2 regions of the Gordonia alkaliphila genome follow, and region 2 is predicted to be linked to the other one. Evidence: riboswitches for the same ligand, from Rfam matches in the RefSeq annotation. Region 2 holds a riboswitch; the other holds the start of a gene.
What was found. A riboswitch is a leader RNA that binds a small molecule or an ion and turns the genes downstream of it on or off. The one in region 2 is predicted to bind S-adenosylmethionine.
Positions count from the first base shown of each region.

Region 1: it holds a riboswitch for S-adenosylmethionine, as region 2 does, so the genes downstream of both, ABD989_RS00270 (aminotransferase class V-fold PLP-dependent enzyme) here and ABD989_RS09515 (bifunctional o-acetylhomoserine/o-acetylserine sulfhydrylase) in region 2, are expected to answer to the same signal.

Region 1 is NZ_BAABIE010000001.1:51,215-59,799, forward strand. It holds gene ABD989_RS00235 (FecCD family ABC transporter permease) at 1-297, opposite strand, end outside; gene ABD989_RS00240 (hypothetical protein) at 510-1,049, shown strand; gene ABD989_RS00245 (FAD-dependent oxidoreductase) at 1,131-2,522, opposite strand; gene ABD989_RS00250 (Rv0361 family membrane protein) at 2,733-3,260, shown strand; gene ABD989_RS00255 (rhodanese-like domain-containing protein) at 3,257-3,670, shown strand; gene ABD989_RS00260 (O-succinylhomoserine sulfhydrylase) at 3,685-4,884, shown strand; gene ABD989_RS00265 (isochorismate synthase) at 4,909-5,994, opposite strand; SAM riboswitch class IV at 6,122-6,236, shown strand; gene ABD989_RS00270 (aminotransferase class V-fold PLP-dependent enzyme) at 6,253-7,503, shown strand; gene ABD989_RS00275 (inorganic diphosphatase) at 7,621-8,100, opposite strand; gene dacB (D-alanyl-D-alanine carboxypeptidase/D-alanyl-D-alanine endopeptidase) at 8,220-8,585, shown strand, end outside.
Region 2 is NZ_BAABIE010000007.1:169,788-178,372, reverse strand. It holds gene metX (homoserine O-acetyltransferase MetX) at 1-1,045, opposite strand, end outside; gene ABD989_RS09515 (bifunctional o-acetylhomoserine/o-acetylserine sulfhydrylase) at 1,089-2,390, opposite strand; SAM riboswitch class IV at 2,452-2,564, opposite strand; gene ABD989_RS09510 (cutinase family protein) at 2,785-4,347, shown strand; gene ABD989_RS09505 (exodeoxyribonuclease III) at 4,391-5,224, shown strand; gene trpS (tryptophan--tRNA ligase) at 5,247-6,272, shown strand; gene ABD989_RS09495 (YhjD/YihY/BrkB family envelope integrity protein) at 6,284-7,345, shown strand; gene ABD989_RS09490 (D-alanyl-D-alanine carboxypeptidase family protein) at 7,367-8,585, opposite strand, start outside.

The DNA of each region.
Region 1 (8,585 bases), on a different contig from region 2:
GCCCGCATTGATGCCGAGGAGCCCGGGATCGGCGAGCGGGTTGCGAATGTGCCCCTGGGTCAGTGCGCCCGCGGCGCCCAGCGCTGCACCGGCGAGCAGTCCGAGGGCCGTGCGGGTGAGCCGACCATCGATCAATTTCGCGATCTCGCCGTCGACCCTGTCGCGATGGAAGAGGCCGTCGACGACGGTGCCGTAGCCCAGATCGTGCGGCCCCAACCCGGATCCGACCGCCACCGACACCACGCATAATCCGGTGAGCAGTACACCGAGAAGCAGCGCCCCGCTCACCCTTGTCATGAAGGGTAACCTTACCTAACTAGCTCGTCCCGAGGTTACCCGGTGGTGACCTCACCCGTAACGTTTCACGGCACAGAGGCCGATAAGTCCTTGTGAATAGGAACTGATCCCTGTTACGCAGGATGCGGGGGCCGTCGCACTCGAAGGCTGCCGAACTCGCATCGTTGGAACACCTCTGACTGACTGAGACATACGGAACGAAGGGCATGAACATGAAGAAGCTTCTCACTCGCGCGGCCATTGCGGTGACCGCAGCCGGCTCCATCGGCGCCAGCACCCTCATGGCTGCAGCCCCCGCCGAAGCTGCTGTGCCGAACCTTCGCGTCAGCGGCGCCGTGACCTGTAACTTCGGCATGCAGCCGGGGCAGCCGTGGACCGCCGGCATCTGGAACATGACCCGCGTCCTTCGGGTGACCGCCGACGCCGGCAACTTCAAGAACGTCACGCTCCAGGAGATCAACGGCCCGAAGAAGTTCGCGCCCTGGCTCTCCTCGACCGGCAAGATCGGCGACAAGAAGGTGCCTCGCACCCTCGAGATCAAGACCGTCTGGCCGGGCTGCTTCCCGTCGTCGATCGCCGGCTACGCGATCTCGGACTACCAGGAGAACCTGCTCGACAACGCCGGATTCTGGTGGAACCTGCGTGAGGTCCCGCGCGGTGAGAAGAAGCCCGACAGCAACACCGCGCCGACCCAGCTGTCCGGCGGCGGCATCGACGACCCCCGCGCACCGCAGATCCCCGGCGTCAACTGACCCCACCCGGATCTCCCGGACGCAGACCAGCGGCCCGCCCCGAAAGGAGCGGGCCGCCGGCGTTTGTGCGGGTGCCGGTCGCTAGCTCTTGGCGACCTTGCCGGGCTCGGAGGCGGCGAGCATCTCGTGACGCTCGACGACCTTCTTACGGTCGCGGCCCTCGGCGGCGCCGAGACCGCGCTCGTACTCGTCCAGGCGGTACCAGCCGTCCCAGGTGGTGTACGGGACCTGACGGCTCTCCAGCAGGTCGATCACGGCGTCCTCGCCGGGCGTGGTCGGCTCGTTGAGCGCGCCGTTCACCATGTCCTCCACCAGGCATTCGACGGTCTCGTTGGCGTCGCCCTTGGTGTGGCCGATCAGGCCGACGGGTCCGCGCTTGATCCACCCGGTGGTGTAGAGCCCGGTCACGTGCTTGCCCTCGTCGAAGACGCGGCCCGCTTCGTTGGGGATCACGCCGGCCTGCGAGTCGAACGGGATCTCCGGCAGGTTGTCCGAGAGGTAGCCGACGGCGCGGTACACCGCGCCCAGGTCCCAGTCGGTGGTGCGGCCGGTGCCCTTGACGTTGCCGGTGCCGTCGAGCTCGGTGCGCTCGGTGCGCAGGCCCACGACCTTGCCGTCCTCGCCGAGGATCTCCACCGGGCTCTCGAAGAAGTGCAGGAAGAGCTTGTGGATCGCGCCCTGCTTGGGCTCGTGGATGGCGTAGTTCTCGATGATCGTCGCCACCTGGTCGGTGATCTTGGAGGCGCGACGGGCCACGGCGGAACCCTCGTCGTACTCGATGTCCTCCGGGTTCACCACCACCTCGATGTTCGGCGAGTGGTCGAGCTCCTTGAGCTCGAGCGGCGTGAACTTCGCCTGGGCGGGGCCGCGTCGACCGAAGACGTGCACCTCGACGGCCTTGTTGGCCTTCAAGCCCTGGTAGACGTTGTCCGGGATCTCGGTGGGGAGCAGTTCGTCGCCGGTCTTGGCGAGCACGCGGGCCACGTCGAGCGCGACGTTGCCGACACCGATCACGGCGACCTTCTCCGCTTCCAGCGGCCATTCGCGCGGGAAGTCCGGGTGGCCGTCGTACCAGGCGACGAACTCGGCGGCGCCGTAGCTGCCGTCCAGGTCGACGCCCGGGATCTTGAGTTCCCGGTCGTCGGTCGCCCCGGTGGAGAAGACGATCGCGTCGTAGTGGGTCTTCAGATCGGCCAGCGTGATGTCGGTGCCGTAGTCGATGTTGCCGAGCAGGCGAACCTGCGGCTTGTCGAGCACCTTGTGCAGCGCGGTGATGATGCCCTTGATGCGGGGATGGTCGGGCGCGACGCCGTATCGGATCAGGCCGAACGGGGCCGGCATGCGCTCGTACAGGTCGATGCTGACCCCGCGGGCGGCGGCCGTGTCCGACTTCATCAGCGCGTCGGCACAGTAGATCCCGGCGGGGCCGGCTCCGACGATCGCTACGCGCAGCGGGCGGCTGTTCTCACTCATTGGTCAGTCGCTTCCTCAGCTGAAAGAACGTGTGGTACTTCCACGGTATGCGCTGGTGAGTCAGCACCAAAATTTCCACTGAGGCTGCCCTCACTAATACCGAAACTGCGGCAAACCCTTGACTCGGGAGGCGATGATCGGCTAATGGCGCGTCCCGTGCCGGAGACCGGGGCGGGTCCGGAACGGGGCGGGCCGATAGAATCGGCCCTCATGAGCGACCAGAGCCCCGGCGGCGCCGACTATCCGAACTCCAAGCGCACCCCGGACGGCTACCCCGAAGCCATGGCCGAGGAGTTCGGTTCGGACGATCCGGGACGCAGTCGCTGGCCCTTCATGGTGGCCCTCGGTTTCGTGGTGCTCCTGATCGCCGTGATCGCCGGGGTGGCGCTGATCGACCCGCCCGCGGAGCGGCTCAGTGATTCGGCGCAGGTGCAGCACACGGTGAACGACGCGTTCACCGCGCGCAACTCGCTGAACTACGAGCAGTACCGCGATGCCCACTGCGAGGCCGATCGGCAGGCCGCCGACTTCCCGACCGATGCGGAGTTCGCCGATGAGAACCGCAAGGCGCGGGACGAGCACGGCCAGATCGTGATCCCGGACATGGCGGTGGAGATGCAGGGCGACGTGGCCGCGGTCCAGGTGAACTGGCACCGCGAGGACACGCCCGACGAGAAGCAGACGACCGACCTGACGGTGATCCGCCAGGGCGACGAATGGAAGGTGTGCAACGCATGAGCTACGCCGGTGACGTGACCCCGCAGGAAGCCTGGGAGCGCCTGCAGAACAACCCGAAAGCCGTCCTGGTGGACTGCCGCACCGAAGCCGAATGGTCCTTCGTCGGGGTTCCGGACCTGAGCGGAATCGGCAAGCAGGCCGTCCTCATCGAATGGATCGGTTTCCCGGGTGGGACGCCGAACACCCGCTTCGTGGAGCAGCTGCGGGCGGCCGGCGTGGCCGACGACGCCGAACTGCTGCTGCTGTGCCGCTCGGGCGCCCGCTCGATCAGCGCCGCCGAGGCCGCCACCGCGGACGGAATCGCGGGGGCGTACAACATTCTGGACGGGTTCGAAGGCGCGCTGGACGAAGCCGGCCACCGTGGATCCACCGGTTGGCGCGCTGTCGGCCTGCCCTGGCGTCAGCAGTAGAAAAGGGGACATTGATGAGCCGTGACCTGCCTGAATGGGTATCGCCCGAAACCGTGGCGGTCCGCGGGGGAACCATGCGGTCGGGGTTCTTCGAGACCTCGGAGGCGCTCTTCCTCAACAGCGGCTACGTCTACGACTCGGCCGCGGCCGCCGAACGCGCCTTCACCGGTGAGGACAAGCGGTTCGTCTACTCGCGGTACGGCAACCCGACGGTGGAGATGTTCACCGAGCGGCTCCGGCAGATCGAGGGGACCGAAGCGGGCTTCGCGACCGCCAGCGGCATGGCGGCGGTCTTCGTGGCGCTCGGCGCGCTGCTGAAGAAGGGCAGCCGCCTGGTGGCCGCCCGCAGTCTGTTCGGCTCGTGCTTCGTGGTGTGCAACGAGATCCTCCCGTCGTGGGGCGTGGAGACCGTCTTCGTCGACGGCGAAGACCTCGCGCAGTGGGAGCAGGCGCTCTCGGTGCCGACCGACGCGGTGTTCTTCGAGACGCCGTCGAACCCGATGCAGACCCTGGTGGACGTCCGCGCCGTGGCCGACCTGGCGCACGCCGCCGGTGCGCAGGTGGTCCTCGACAACGTCTTCGCGACGCCGCTGCTGCAGCGCGGCCCGGAGATGGGCGCCGACGTGATCGTGTACTCGGGCACCAAGCACATCGACGGGCAGGGCCGCGTGATGGGCGGCGCGGTGCTCGGTACCAGCGAATTCATCGACGGCCCGGTGCGCGCGCTGATGCGGCACACCGGTCCGGCGCTGAGCCCGTTCAACGCCTGGGTGATGCTCAAGGGCCTGGAGACCATGAAGCTGCGGCTGGACCAGTCGGTCGCCAGTGCGCTGGCGATCGCCGAGTTCCTCGACGTCGATCCGCGCGTGGCCACCACGCTGTACCCGTTCCTGCCGTCGCACCCGCAGTACGAGCTGGCGCGGTCGCAGATGTCCGGCGGCGGCACCGTGATCACGTTCGAATTGGCCGAGCGGCCCGGGAAGTCGGCGAAGGAACGTGCCTTCGAGGTGCTCGACGGCCTGGCGATCATCGACATCTCCAACAACCTCGGCGACGCGAAGAGCCTGATCACCCACCCGGCGACCACCACGCACCGCGCGATGGGGCCGGACGGTCGTGCGGCCATCGGCCTCACCGACGCCATGGTGCGCCTGTCGGTGGGCCTGGAGAACGTCGACGACCTGATCCGCGACCTGGATCAGGCGCTCGGGTAGGTCCGCCGCCGCGGCGGCCCGCGCCTAAGCGATCGGGTCGAGCCCCAGGGCTCGGCGCGCGGTGCGGAACTTGGCCGTCGTCTCGGCCACCTCCGCGTCCGGATCGGAGTCGGCGACGATGCCGCCGCCCGCCCAGGCGCGGACCGTGCGGTGGTCGGCACCGAGCTCCAGGCAGCGGATGGACACCAGCCATTCTCCGTCGCCCGCGGCATCGCACCAGCCGACCGTGCCCGCGTAGAACTCGCGGGGACCTTCGAGTTCGGTGATCAGCGCGGTCGCCGCGTCGGTCGGGGTGCCGCCCACCGCCGGCGTGGGGCTCAGCAGCGCAGCCAGATCCAGTGCGGTGACCGTGTCGTCGGCCAGCCGGCCGCGGATCGGCGTGGCCAGGTGCCACATCTCGCCCGTCGACATCAGGACCGGACGGGCGGGCACGTCGACTTCCACGCAGAGCGGGGCCAGTCGGGTGCGCAGATCGGCGACCACGAAGGCGTGCTCGGCGAGGTCCTTGCTCGACTGCAGAAGCTGCTGTGCCGCGGCCTGGTCGGCGACCGGGTCGGCCTGACGGGGCGCGGATCCGGCGTACGGGTGGCACGTGACGGTGCGGCCTGCGCGGCGGACCAGGAGTTCCGGGCTCGCGCCGAGCAGCCACTGTCCGGCGTGGCCGGGGGCGGCGTCGAGGGTGGCGCCGAAGATCGCCGCGCCGGGCCCGATGTGGGCGAAGGCGGCCAGCAGATCGGTGGGCGCGACGGCCGACTCCAGCGTCCACTCCGCTTGTCGGGCCAACACCACCTTCGCCACGGTGCCCGCGTCGATGGCGGCCAGTGCTGCGCGCACCCGCGCGGCGTGCTCGGCCGCGGGGGTGAGGGTTTCGGCGAGGAGGCGCGCGGGTCGGGGCGGATGCGCCCGCAGCGGCGCCGAGTGGGACCATCGTTCGGGAACGGTGAGAGCGGCCGCGGCGGCCGTGTCGAAACCGAGGGCACCGGTCACCACGGGGGCGGATCCGGCGGCCAACGCGGCCCGCGCCGGGGCCACCGCGTCGAAGCCGGCGGTGACGCCCTCACCGCGACAACCGTGCCCGTCGCGGGCGAGGACGAAACTGGGCTGCGGCACGGGTCCACGCTACTGCCCGCCGGTCCGCGACCTGCGTCACAGTCGCGAAAGGGCAGGTCAGGCTAGTTAAACTCACCGCGCTCCTAACCGTCGCGGGAGCGTCGCCGATTCGGCACAGTAGTCAGCGGGTCACGAGTATCAGCGTCTAAGCCCGGGCTGGCTGATCGGCAACCCTCCACCGCGGTGGGGTGCTCCCGGTGACGACCCGGCTGTCGGCCGACTGGTCGCGGCAAGCGCGGATTCGCTAGGAGCTTTGTCATGACCGCTGTGCTGGACGCCCCCGCCTACCTCACCGATTCGTTCGCCGGAGCCGGCGTCACCGCGCTGGCCGAAGTGGTCGGTGCCGAGCAGACCGTGCCCACCGTCGACGGGACCGCCGTCCGGTACGCCAACTTCGACTACGCGGCCAGCGCCCCGGCGTTGACCGAGGTCGCCGCGGTCTTCACCGAGGCGCTCGGCCAGTACGCGAGCGTGCACCGCGGCGCCGGTCACCTGTCGCAGGTCACCACCGCCCGGTACGAGCAGGCCCGCGAAACGGTCCGCAGCTTCGTCGGCGGCCGTGCCGACGACACCGTGGTCTTCACGCGCAACACCACCGACGCGATCAACCTGGCCGCACATGCGGTGCCCGGCGACGTGGTGGTCCTGGACATCGAGCACCACGCCAACCTGCTGCCGTGGCAGCGGACCGGGCGGGCGCGTGTGGTGACCGCGCAGCCGACCTTCGCCGACACCCTGGCGGCGCTCGACGCGGAACTGTCTCGCAAGCCGGCCGCGCTGCTGGCGGTGACCGCGGCGTCGAACGTCACCGGTGAGGTGCTGCCGATCCGCACCCTCACCGCGCTGGCGCACCGCCACGGCGCACGCATTCTGATCGACGGGGCCCAGCTGGTGGCGCACCGGCCGGTGTCGTTGGCCAGCTACGGCGTCGACTACCTGGTCTTCTCCGGCCACAAGGTGTACGCGCCGTTCGGGGCCGGGGTGCTGATCGGCCGGTCGGACTGGCTCGACGACGCCGCGCCCTACCTGGCCGGCGGCGGTGCCACCGCGCACGTCGACCTGGACGCGGGTACCGACTGGCACACCGGTGCCGCCCGCCACGAGGCCGGCAGCCCCAACGTGCTGGGCGCGGTGGCGATCGCCGCGGCCGCCGACACCATCAAGAACCTCGGCTTCGAGCTGATCGGGTACCACGAACGCGACCTGCTCACCCGCCTCGACGAGGGCCTGGCCGCGCTCGACGCGGTGACACCGCTGCAGATCTTCGACGACGTCGAGGACCGCGTCGGTATCGCCGGCTTCGTCGTCGACGGCTTCGCCGCCCGCGAGGTGGCCGAATACCTGAGCAACCACCACGGCATCGGGGTGCGCGACGGCAAGTTCTGTGCGCACCCGCTGCTCACCCGCCTCGGCTACCCGGAGGGGGCGGTGCGCGTCAGTTTCGGCCTCGGCACCGGTTCCGAGGACGTCGATCGTCTGCTCGCCGCCTTGGCCGAGCTGACCGCCTGACGGCGATCGAGCGCTCGACCTTTGAGGGGTGGGTCGAGCGCTCGACGTGGGATCGACGGAAAAACGGCACCCGAACGCGCAGGCGTCCGGGTGCCGATTCGGCTTCAGTGAGTCAGATCAGGGCTGGTAGCGATCCACCGCGGCCTGCGCCACCTTGATGGCCTCGTCCTTGCCGACCCAGCCGCCGGGGGTGACTTCCTTGCCCGGCTCGAGGTCCTTGTAGTGCTCGAAGAAGTGCGCGATGGCGCCCAATTCGAAATCGTCGACGTCGCCGATGTCCTGGATGTGATCCCAGCGAGGATCGCCGGCCGGCACGGCGAGCAGCTTGTCGTCGCCGCCGGCCTCGTCGGTCATGGTGTACATGCCGACGATGCGGGAGCGGACGATCACGCCCGGGAACACCGATTCGGTGAGCAGCACCATCGCATCCAACGGATCGCCGTCCTCACCGAGGGTGTGGTCGATGTAGCCGTAATCGGCGGGGTAGCCCATCGAGGTGTAGAGGTACCGGTCGAGGTACACCTTCCCCGTCTCATGGTCGACCTCGTACTTGTTACGGGCGCCCTTGGGGATTTCTACGGTGACCTCGAACTCCATACGTTCTCACTCCTCTGGTCTGCGGGGGACGATCAGGGGTCAAGGATACTGTGGGAACAGTCAGGCCCACGCGGGCAGCCCAGAAGTTGTGGCGCGCGGGTAGCGAAGAGCCCGAAGGGATTCCTGTGGCGACGAAGATCGGCCGACGTCGGTGGCGGTCGGTATTGCTGACCGCACTGAGCGTCCTGCTGGTGGCGGCGCTCGCGGTCGGCGGCTTCCTCGCCTACAACTGGTACTACCTGCGGCCCGAGCCGGTGCCGGTCGGTACCCCCGCCCAGCCGGCCGCGGCGACCGTGGATCCGAGCATCCTGCCGGTGGATCCGTCGGCGCCCGCGCCCACCGCCCGCGGCGTGGCGGCGCAGCTGCGCGCCGGGCTCAAGGATCGTGACCTCGGCAAGCTCACCGGCATGGTCTCCGACCCGCTGACCGGCCAGACGCTGTGGACGCAGTCGCCCGACGAGCCGCGCACGCCGGCCTCCAACGCC
Region 2 (8,585 bases):
GGCCGTCGACGCAGTTGCCCAGCTCCGCGGCGAGCTCGGCCTGCTGGTAGAGCGGGTACAGCCGGTCGGAGTCGATGCCGACGACGATGGTCGGCACCGGGCAGGCGTTGAGCGCGGCGGTCACTCCGCCGCGGCCACGTCCGACATCGTGGCTGTTGAGCACGTCGGTGAGGGCCACATAGCTGCCCGGATCGAAGCGCTGCTTCAGCTTGTCGGCCTGATGCTCCAGGTAGCTGGCGATGGCGTAGCGGCCTTCGAGCAGCGGCTCCTCGTCGCCCTGCGGCTTGTTCTCGAACCGCTCGTCGAGTTCACCGTCGCTGCGGTAGCAGAGGTGCGCGATCCGGCGGGCGATGCCCATGCCGGTCATCGGTGCGCGGCCGGTGCCGTAGTAGTCGCCGCCCTGCCAGTCGGGGTCGGCGGTGATGGCGGCGATCTGCGTGGTCTGGGTGCCGATCTGGTCGGCGGAGGCGCGGGCGCCCACTGCGAGGACCAGGCCGGAGTCGCACCGCTCGGGATGGGTGACGAGCCATTCCAGGGCGCGCGCTCCGCCCATGGAGCCGCCGGTGACCGCGGCGAACCGCGTGATGCCCAACGACTCGAAGGCCTTGGCTTCGGCGGCGACGAGGTCACGCACCGTCAGGCGCGGGAAACGGGCGCCCCACGGCTTGCCGTCCGGCGCGATGCTGCCCGGACCGGTGGACCCGAAGCAGCCGCCGATCGCATTCGGTGCGACGACGCACCATTCGTCGGTGTCGACCACGAGACCCGGGCCCACGAGACCGTCCCACCAGCCGACCATCGAGAAGCGGTCGTCGGGCGGGCCGGTCACGTGGGAATTACCGGTCAGGGCGTGCAGCGCGAGGATGATGTTGTCCCGCCGAGCGTTGGGGGTGCCCCACCGCTGGAAGTTGACCGTCACATCCTCGAGCCGCCGCCCCGACTCCAACGCGAGGTCGCCGATCGAGACGTCGATCGACGCCCCGTCCGGACCACTGGTCCAGTCGGGGTCGCTGATCGTCGCTGTCGCGTCGATACTCACCGACACTGTTCAGATTCCGTCCGACGGGCGATTCACGGTTACTTCGGTCCTAGCCCTTCGCGGCTGCGAAGCCCTTGTCGAGATCGGCGAGGATGTCGTCGATGTTCTCGATGCCGACAGCGAGGCGGATCAGGCCCGGGCTGATGCCGGCGGCGGCGAGCTCGTCGTCGCTCAGCTGGCTGTGCGTGGTGGTGGCGGGCTGGATCACCAGGGAGCGGACGTCACCGATGTTGGCGACGTGGCTGTGCAGTTCCAGCGAGTCGACGAACTTGCGGCCCGGCTCCTTGCCGCCGACGATCTCGAAGCCGAGCACCGCGCCCTGGCCCTTCGGCATGAGCTTCTGGCCGAGCTCGTAGTACGGCGACGACTCCAGGCCGGCGTAGGTGACCGACTCGACCTGCGGGTGCGCCTCCAGGTAGGCGGCCACCTTCTGCGCGTTGGCGACGTGGCGCTCCACGCGCAGGCTCAGGGTCTCGATGCCCTGGGACAGCAGGAAGGCGTTGAACGGCGAGATGGCCGAACCGGTGTCGCGCAGCAGCTGCACGCGCGCCTTGAGGGCATAGGCCGGGGCGCCGAGGTCGGCGTAGACCACGCCGCCGTAGCTGGGGTCGGGCTGGGTGAAGCCGGGGAAGAGGCTCTCACCGTCGCGCTCGACGCGCCAGTCGAAGGTGCCGCCGTCGATGATGACGCCGCCGATGGAGGTGCCGTGGCCGCCGATGTACTTGGTAGCCGAGTGCACGACGATGTCGGCGCCGTGGTCCAACGGGTTGAACAGGTACGGCGTGGCGACGGTGTTGTCGACGATGAACGGCAGCCCGGCCTCGTGGGCCACCTTGCCGATCGCCTCGACGTCGAGGATCTGGTTGTGCGGGTTGGCGATCGACTCACCGAAGACGGCGCGGGTGTTCGGCTGGATCGCGGCGCGCCACGACTCCGGATCGTCCGGGTTCTCGACGAACGACACCTGGATACCGAACTTCGGCAGGGTGTGCGCGAACAGGTTGTAGGTGCCGCCGTAGATACGGGGGCTGGAGACGACGTGGCCGCCGTTCTCCACGATGTTCTGGATCGCATAGGTGGTGGCGGCCTGGCCCGAGGCCAGCAGCAGCGCGGCGACGCCGCCGCCGAGGGCGGCCAGACGCTGCTCCACCGCGTCCTGCGTCGGGTTCATGATGCGCGTGTAGATGTTGCCCGGCTCGGCCAGGGCGAACAGGTTCGCGGCGTGGTCGGTGTCGTCGAAGACGAACGAGGTGGTCTGGAAGATCGGCAAGGCCCGTGCCTTGGTGTCGCCGACGGTCTGGCCGGCGTGCACCTGAAGGGTCTCGAAGCTCCACTGGTTGGCGTCAGACATAGACGTCAGATCACTTTCTATCGGTCGGCCGGGCACTGCCCGGTGAGGGGTCCGCCCCTCGGACCCGCGCTTGTCGTCACGTCGAGTGACGACCAGGTCATCACCCGGAGCACCCCACCGCGGTTGGAGGGTTGCCGTTCAGCGAGCCGGGGCTTGGCGCTGACACTCATGACCTGCGCCTCAGGATATAGCACCACCGACGCGAGCCGGTAACACCAGGGAGGGGCGTGAACTTAACTCTTCGCAGGTCGCGGCACTGTGGTACGAGCGGCGCGCAGGTGACCGCCGTCCGGGGCATTCCTCCGAACGGAGGATAGCCGTCGGACCGGCGGTGACGGACGCTGGAGGCGAGGAGCGTTCGGCTCCATTTCCGCTGGGCAGGGGGCGATCCATCATGAACGCACGACCGATGCGGTCGCTGACGCGACGCGGCACCGCGGTAGTCGCTGCGGTCGCGGTTCTGGGCGCCGGAGCGCTGCCCGCGGTGGCCGGAGCCGACCCGGTCGACTGCGGCGGCGGGGCGTTGATCGCCGTCGCCGGTACCAACGATGTGGGCGCCAACCATCTCATCGGGGTGAAACAGCGGTACACCGGCAAGATGGCCAACGGGACCGTGAATCCCCACAGCCCGTACCGGGGTGACAACGCCTACCGCGTGATCGCGCCGACCTATCCCACCGAGCTGTGGCCGGTCGGCACCGTCGCCTACGACGACGACGTGCGGCGCGGCACCGTGGCCACCGCCCAGGCGATCGCGGAGTACCAGGCCGAATGCCCGGGTAAACCGGTCGTCGTGGCCGGCTACTCGCAGGGCGCGCGTGTGGCGGGCGATGTGCTCAACGCGGTCGGGACGTCGACCTCCACCAAGACCGTCGACGGCGTGACGTACCGCGAAGTGGTCGGCCCGGACGGCGAGTCGTACTGGATCAGCGCCGACGGCCTGACCGGGGAGCTGTACTCCGATCCCCGGCGGGACGGGCCGGAGAGCGGACGCGGCATCGAGCAGACGCTGCTCGGCGTGCTCCCCGGACTCACGATGAGCGGCGCGCGCGCGGGTGGTTTCGGCGACGTCCCGGTGACCAGCTTCTGCGTCGAAGGGGATCCGATCTGCGATCTGCCCGACCCGCTGCACGATCCGATCGGAGCGATCGACGGCCTGGTCGGCTACTTCACCAAGCACGGCTACTACCCGTGGCGGATGTGGCGCCCAGTGACCGACAGCGGGACCTGGCAGTGTGCGGCCGACCCGGCCGTCGTGCAGGCCGGGGCCGGCGTCGGCTACGTGGAGTGCATGATCCCGGCCGGATCGGCGATCAGCGGAGTCCGCCGGGACGCGGTGAACCAGGTGCGCGCAGCCCTCGGTCTGCCGCCGCGCGACGTGATCGACGTCCTCAGCCTGCGGCCGAATCTGAACGGGATCTTCCCGCACGCCAACCTGTCCGACCTCCAGTGGTTGGTGACGCCGGTGTTCACGCTGCTGCCCGAACTGCCGAACCTGGGCTACGGCGGCTACCTGCCCAGCGTGCTCCTGTTCCAGGACCTGCTGAACGGCGTGCGCGATCTGAACCTGCCCGCGGTGTTGCAGAGCCTGCAGGGCATCGCGGGCAGCGTGGTGTCGATCGCGGCCATGCCGCTGCGGTTCGTGGAGCACTGGGTGGGTGAGGCGGTCGAGCTGGTGCGCGACGGAAGCTCGTCCACCACCGGCACCGAGACACTGCGGTTCGCCTCGGACGCGCCGACCGCGGCGTCGGAGGCGCCGACGCCGCTCATGGAGCCGGCCCCGGCGACGATCGATCCGCCTGTCGTGACGCCGCAGGTCGAAGCCCCGGCAGTCGAAGCCCCGGCAGTCGAAGCTCCGTCCGTCGAAACCCCGGCAGTGGAAGCACCAGGAGTGGAAGCGCCAGCAGGGGAAGTGCCGTCGGAGGACGAGGCTCCGCTCGACGAGATCACGGCGTGACCGCGCAGGGCGGCTAAGGTGCTGGGCTGTGAGCAGCGCATCGATGACCGTCGCCAGTGTCAACGTCAACGGTGTTCGGGCCGCCGTGAAGCAGCGGAACGAACACAACCTCGGCATGCTCCCGTGGCTCACCGCCGCCGCCCCGGACGTGGTGCTGCTGCAGGAGATCCGGGCGTCGGAGAAGATCGCGCGGACCGCGCTCGCCCCGGCCCTGGACGCGGGCTGGCACCTGGCGATGACCGAGTCGTCGGTCGCCGGCCGGTCGGGCGTGGGCGTGCTGTCGCGGACCGAGCCGACCGCGGTGCGGATCGGCTACGGCAGCGACGAGTTCGACACCCTCGGCCGCTACCTCGAGGCCGACTTCGGCACCGGCGCCGACGCGATCACCGTGGCCAGCGTCTACGTGCCGTCGGGGGCCGCGCGCACCGAGAACCCGAAGGACGTCGAGAAGCACGACGAGAAGGTGCGCTTCCTGGACTCCTTCGGCCCCTACCTGGACGACCTGCTCGCCGCCGGCGGCAACGTCGTCGTGGCCGGGGACTGGAACATCGCGCCGGACGAGCGGGACATCAAGAACTGGAAGGGCAACCTGAAGAACGCCGGCTTCCTCCCGCACGAGCGCGAGTGGGTCGCCAAGCGGATGGCCTCCGGCTGGGTCGACGTGGCCCGGGAGCACCACGGCGACGTCGCCGGTCCGTACGCGTGGTGGTCGTGGCGCGGCAAGGCCTTCGACAACGACGCCGGCTGGCGCATCGACTACCACCTCGCGAGCCCGACGCTGGCCGCCCGGACCGAGCAGGTGTGGGTGGATCGGGCGGACGCCTACGACTTGCGCTGGTCCGATCACGCACCGGTGACCGCCCGCTTCGCGCGCTGAACCGTTTGAAACAATGAGGGTCATGACCACTCCCACCCCGCGCCCGCGCCGCGTCCTGTCCGGAATCCAGCCGACCAGCGACTCGTTTCACCTCGGTAACTACCTGGGCGCGCTACGACAGTGGGTGGCGCTGCAGGACGACTTCGACGAGGCGTTCTACTTCATCCCGGACATGCACGCGATCACGATGCCGCAGGATCCCGCGCAGCTGCGCGAGCGGACCCTGCGCAGCGTGGCCCAGCTGCTGGCGATCGGTGTGGACCCGCAGCGGTCGACGATCTACGTCCAGTCGCAGATCCCGGAGATCGCGCAGCTGACCTGGGTGCTGCAGTGCCTCACCGGTTTCGGCGAGGCCAGCCGCATGACGCAGTTCAAGGACAAGTCGGCCAAGGGCGGCCTCGAGTCGGCCAGCGTCGGCCTGTTCACCTACCCGATCCTGCAGGCCGCCGACATCGTCGCCTTCGACGTCGACGAGGTGCCGGTCGGCGAGGATCAGCGTCAGCACCTTGAGCTGACCCGCGACCTCGCGCAGCGGTTCAACTCCCGCTACGGCGAGACCTTCGTGGTCCCCAAGGCGCGCATCGTCAGCGAGTACGCGAAGATCTACGACCTGCAGAATCCGACCGCCAAGATGAGTAAGTCGGCCGAGTCCGACGCGGGTCTGATCAACCTGCTCGACGACCCGAAGCGCTCGGCCAAGAAGATCCGCTCGGCGGTCACCGACAGCGGCAGTGAGATCCGCTTCGACCGCGAGGAGAAGCCGGGCGTCTCCAACCTGCTGACCATCCAGGCCGCGCTCACCGGTACGAGCGTCGACGCTCTGGTCGAGGGCTACGTGGGCAAGCAGTACGGCCACCTCAAGGTGGACACCGCCGAGGCCCTCACCGAGTTCGTGACGCCGCTGCGCGGGCGGGTGGAGGAACTGCTCGACGACCGCGACGCGCTGACTGAGGTGCTCGCCGACGGCGCCGCCAAGGCTCGCGCCACCGCGGCCAAGACCCTCGGCGATGTGTACGAGAAGATCGGCTTCGCGCCCGCGACACGGTAGCGTCGGCTTCGATGGGAGCAATCGTCGACCGGATCAAAGCACTCGTGGCCCGAGCCGTCGCGCTCTTCGAAACGCTGAAGACGCGCTGGCCGTGGCTCGGGCACCTCCTGGCGACGCTCACCCGCTACGGTGAGCGCCGGGGCAGCACCTATGCCGCGGCCATCGCCTTCAGCGGGATCCTCGCGCTGGTCCCCATCCTGATGGTGAGCTTCTCGATCGCCGGTTTCGTGCTGGCCAGTCGGCCCGACGTCGTCGAGACCCTGGTGCGCGAAGTGGTCGACGCGATGCCGGGCCAGTTGGGCGAGACGGTCGGCGACATCATCACCTCGGCCATCGACTCGCGCGGCACGGTCGGTCTGATCGGCTTGGTCAGCGCCGCCCTCACCGGCATCGGCTGGATGGGGCTGGTGCGCACCGGCATCACCGACATGTGGGGCGGCCGCAAGAGCACCAACGCGATCCTGGCGAAGGTCAAGGACCTGGGCATGTTCGTGGTCCTCGGTCTGGTCTTCGTCCTCACCATCGCGCTGACGGTCATCGCCACCGGGCCGATCGCCCTGAAGGTGACCGAGTGGCTGGGCCTGGGCGATGTCAGCGAACTGCTCAAGCTGGGCTCCCAGCTGATCGCAGTGCTGGGCACCTGGGGGCTGTTCATCGTGGTGCTGGCCCGACTGCCGCGCCACCGACTCCCGGTCCGCGTGGTCCTCTGGCCGGCCCTGGCCACCGCGCTGATCTTCACCGCACTCAAAACGCTCGGCGGCCTGTACCTGCAGTCGGTGCTGAACAGCCCGGCGGGCGTGGCCTTCGGTCCGATCCTGGGCATGCTGGCCTTCGCCTTCCTGGCCTCGCAGATCGTGCTGTACGCGTCCGCCTGGATCGCGGCGAACCCGCGCAACGAGCGGTACCAACTGGTGGACTACACGCACGAGGACGATGAGGCCGAGCGCGAACCGGTGGTCCTGGCACCGGTGTACGAGCAGACGGAGGCGCCCACGGCCCGCGCCCTGCTGACCGCGGCCGGGATCGGCGCGGCCGCCGCGGGCCTGTACGGCTGGCTCCGCCGGGACCGCTGAGCTTCTACCGCTCAGCGGGGCTCAGCGTCGTCGACGATGACGTCGCACGGCCAGCACCACCAGCGAGGCCGCGGTCAACGTCAGCACGCCCACCAGGATCAGCTGCAGCGGGCCCATCGCGGCCGCATCGGTGCCGGAGCCGGCCCACGCGGGCTGGTCTTCACCGGACGTCTTCTCGACGCCGGTGTCCAGGCTGCCCACCGCGATCGACGGGTCGGCGGCGAAGCCGTAGTCGAGCATGCGGACCGCCTGATCGTGGTAGCTGTTGTCGCCCTCGGTGAGCCCGAACATCTGCACGATCAGCAGCTTCCGGCCGTCCTTCTCGACGGCGCCGACGAACGTCTTGAGGGCGTCGTCGGTGTAGCCGGTCTTGCCGCCGAGGACGGTCATGCCGGGTACGCCGTCGCGCAGCAGGGTGTTGGAGGTGCCCATCAGGTAGGCGGGATGGTCCTCGTCGCCGGGGACGTCCTTGCGGGCCGGGTAGCCGGGGAACTGGTACGACGACAGGCCGATCATGGCGGCGAACTCGTCGTTCTCCATGCCGGCGCGGAAGATCACCGCCAGGTCGTAGGGTGAGGTGGACATGCCGGCCGCGTCGAGACCGGACGGGCTCGCCGCCCGCGTGTCCAGTGCGCCGAGAGCCTTGGCTTTGGCGTTCATCTTGGCCAGCGTCTCGTCGTAGCCGCCGAGTTCACGGGCCAGCATGTTGGCGCAGTCGTTGCCGGACACCACCAGCAGGCCGGTGACGATGTCGCGGGTGGTGTACTGCCCGCCGGGTCCGACGCCGCAGGCATCGCCTTCCATCGACCAGTCGTTGGCGGTCGCTTCGATCGGCGTGTTCAGGTCCAGTTCTTCGAGTGCCACCAGGGCGAGCAGCACCTTGATGGTCGACGCCGGGCGGTAGCGCCCGTGCGGATCCCGCGCGGCGATCACCGCGCCCGTGTCCAGATCGGCGATCAGCCAGCCCTGCGAGGTGAGATCCGCCGGGGTGGGTCCGGCGGCCGGGTCGGCGACGATCCCGCACTCGCCCAGGCGCTCGCCGCCGACGGGCGGGTCGGGCACGGGCAGGGGAGTGGGGGTGGTCGCCCCGGGCGCGACGGTCTCCGAATCGTCGACCGCCGGCGGGGTGTGGATCTCGTGCGGGCATTCCGGGGGCACGGTGCCGGTGGGCAGCAGGACCGTCGGGGTGGGCGCCGAGCCGGGATCGGCCGACGCCGCAGCGGGAATCAGCGCGCCGCTG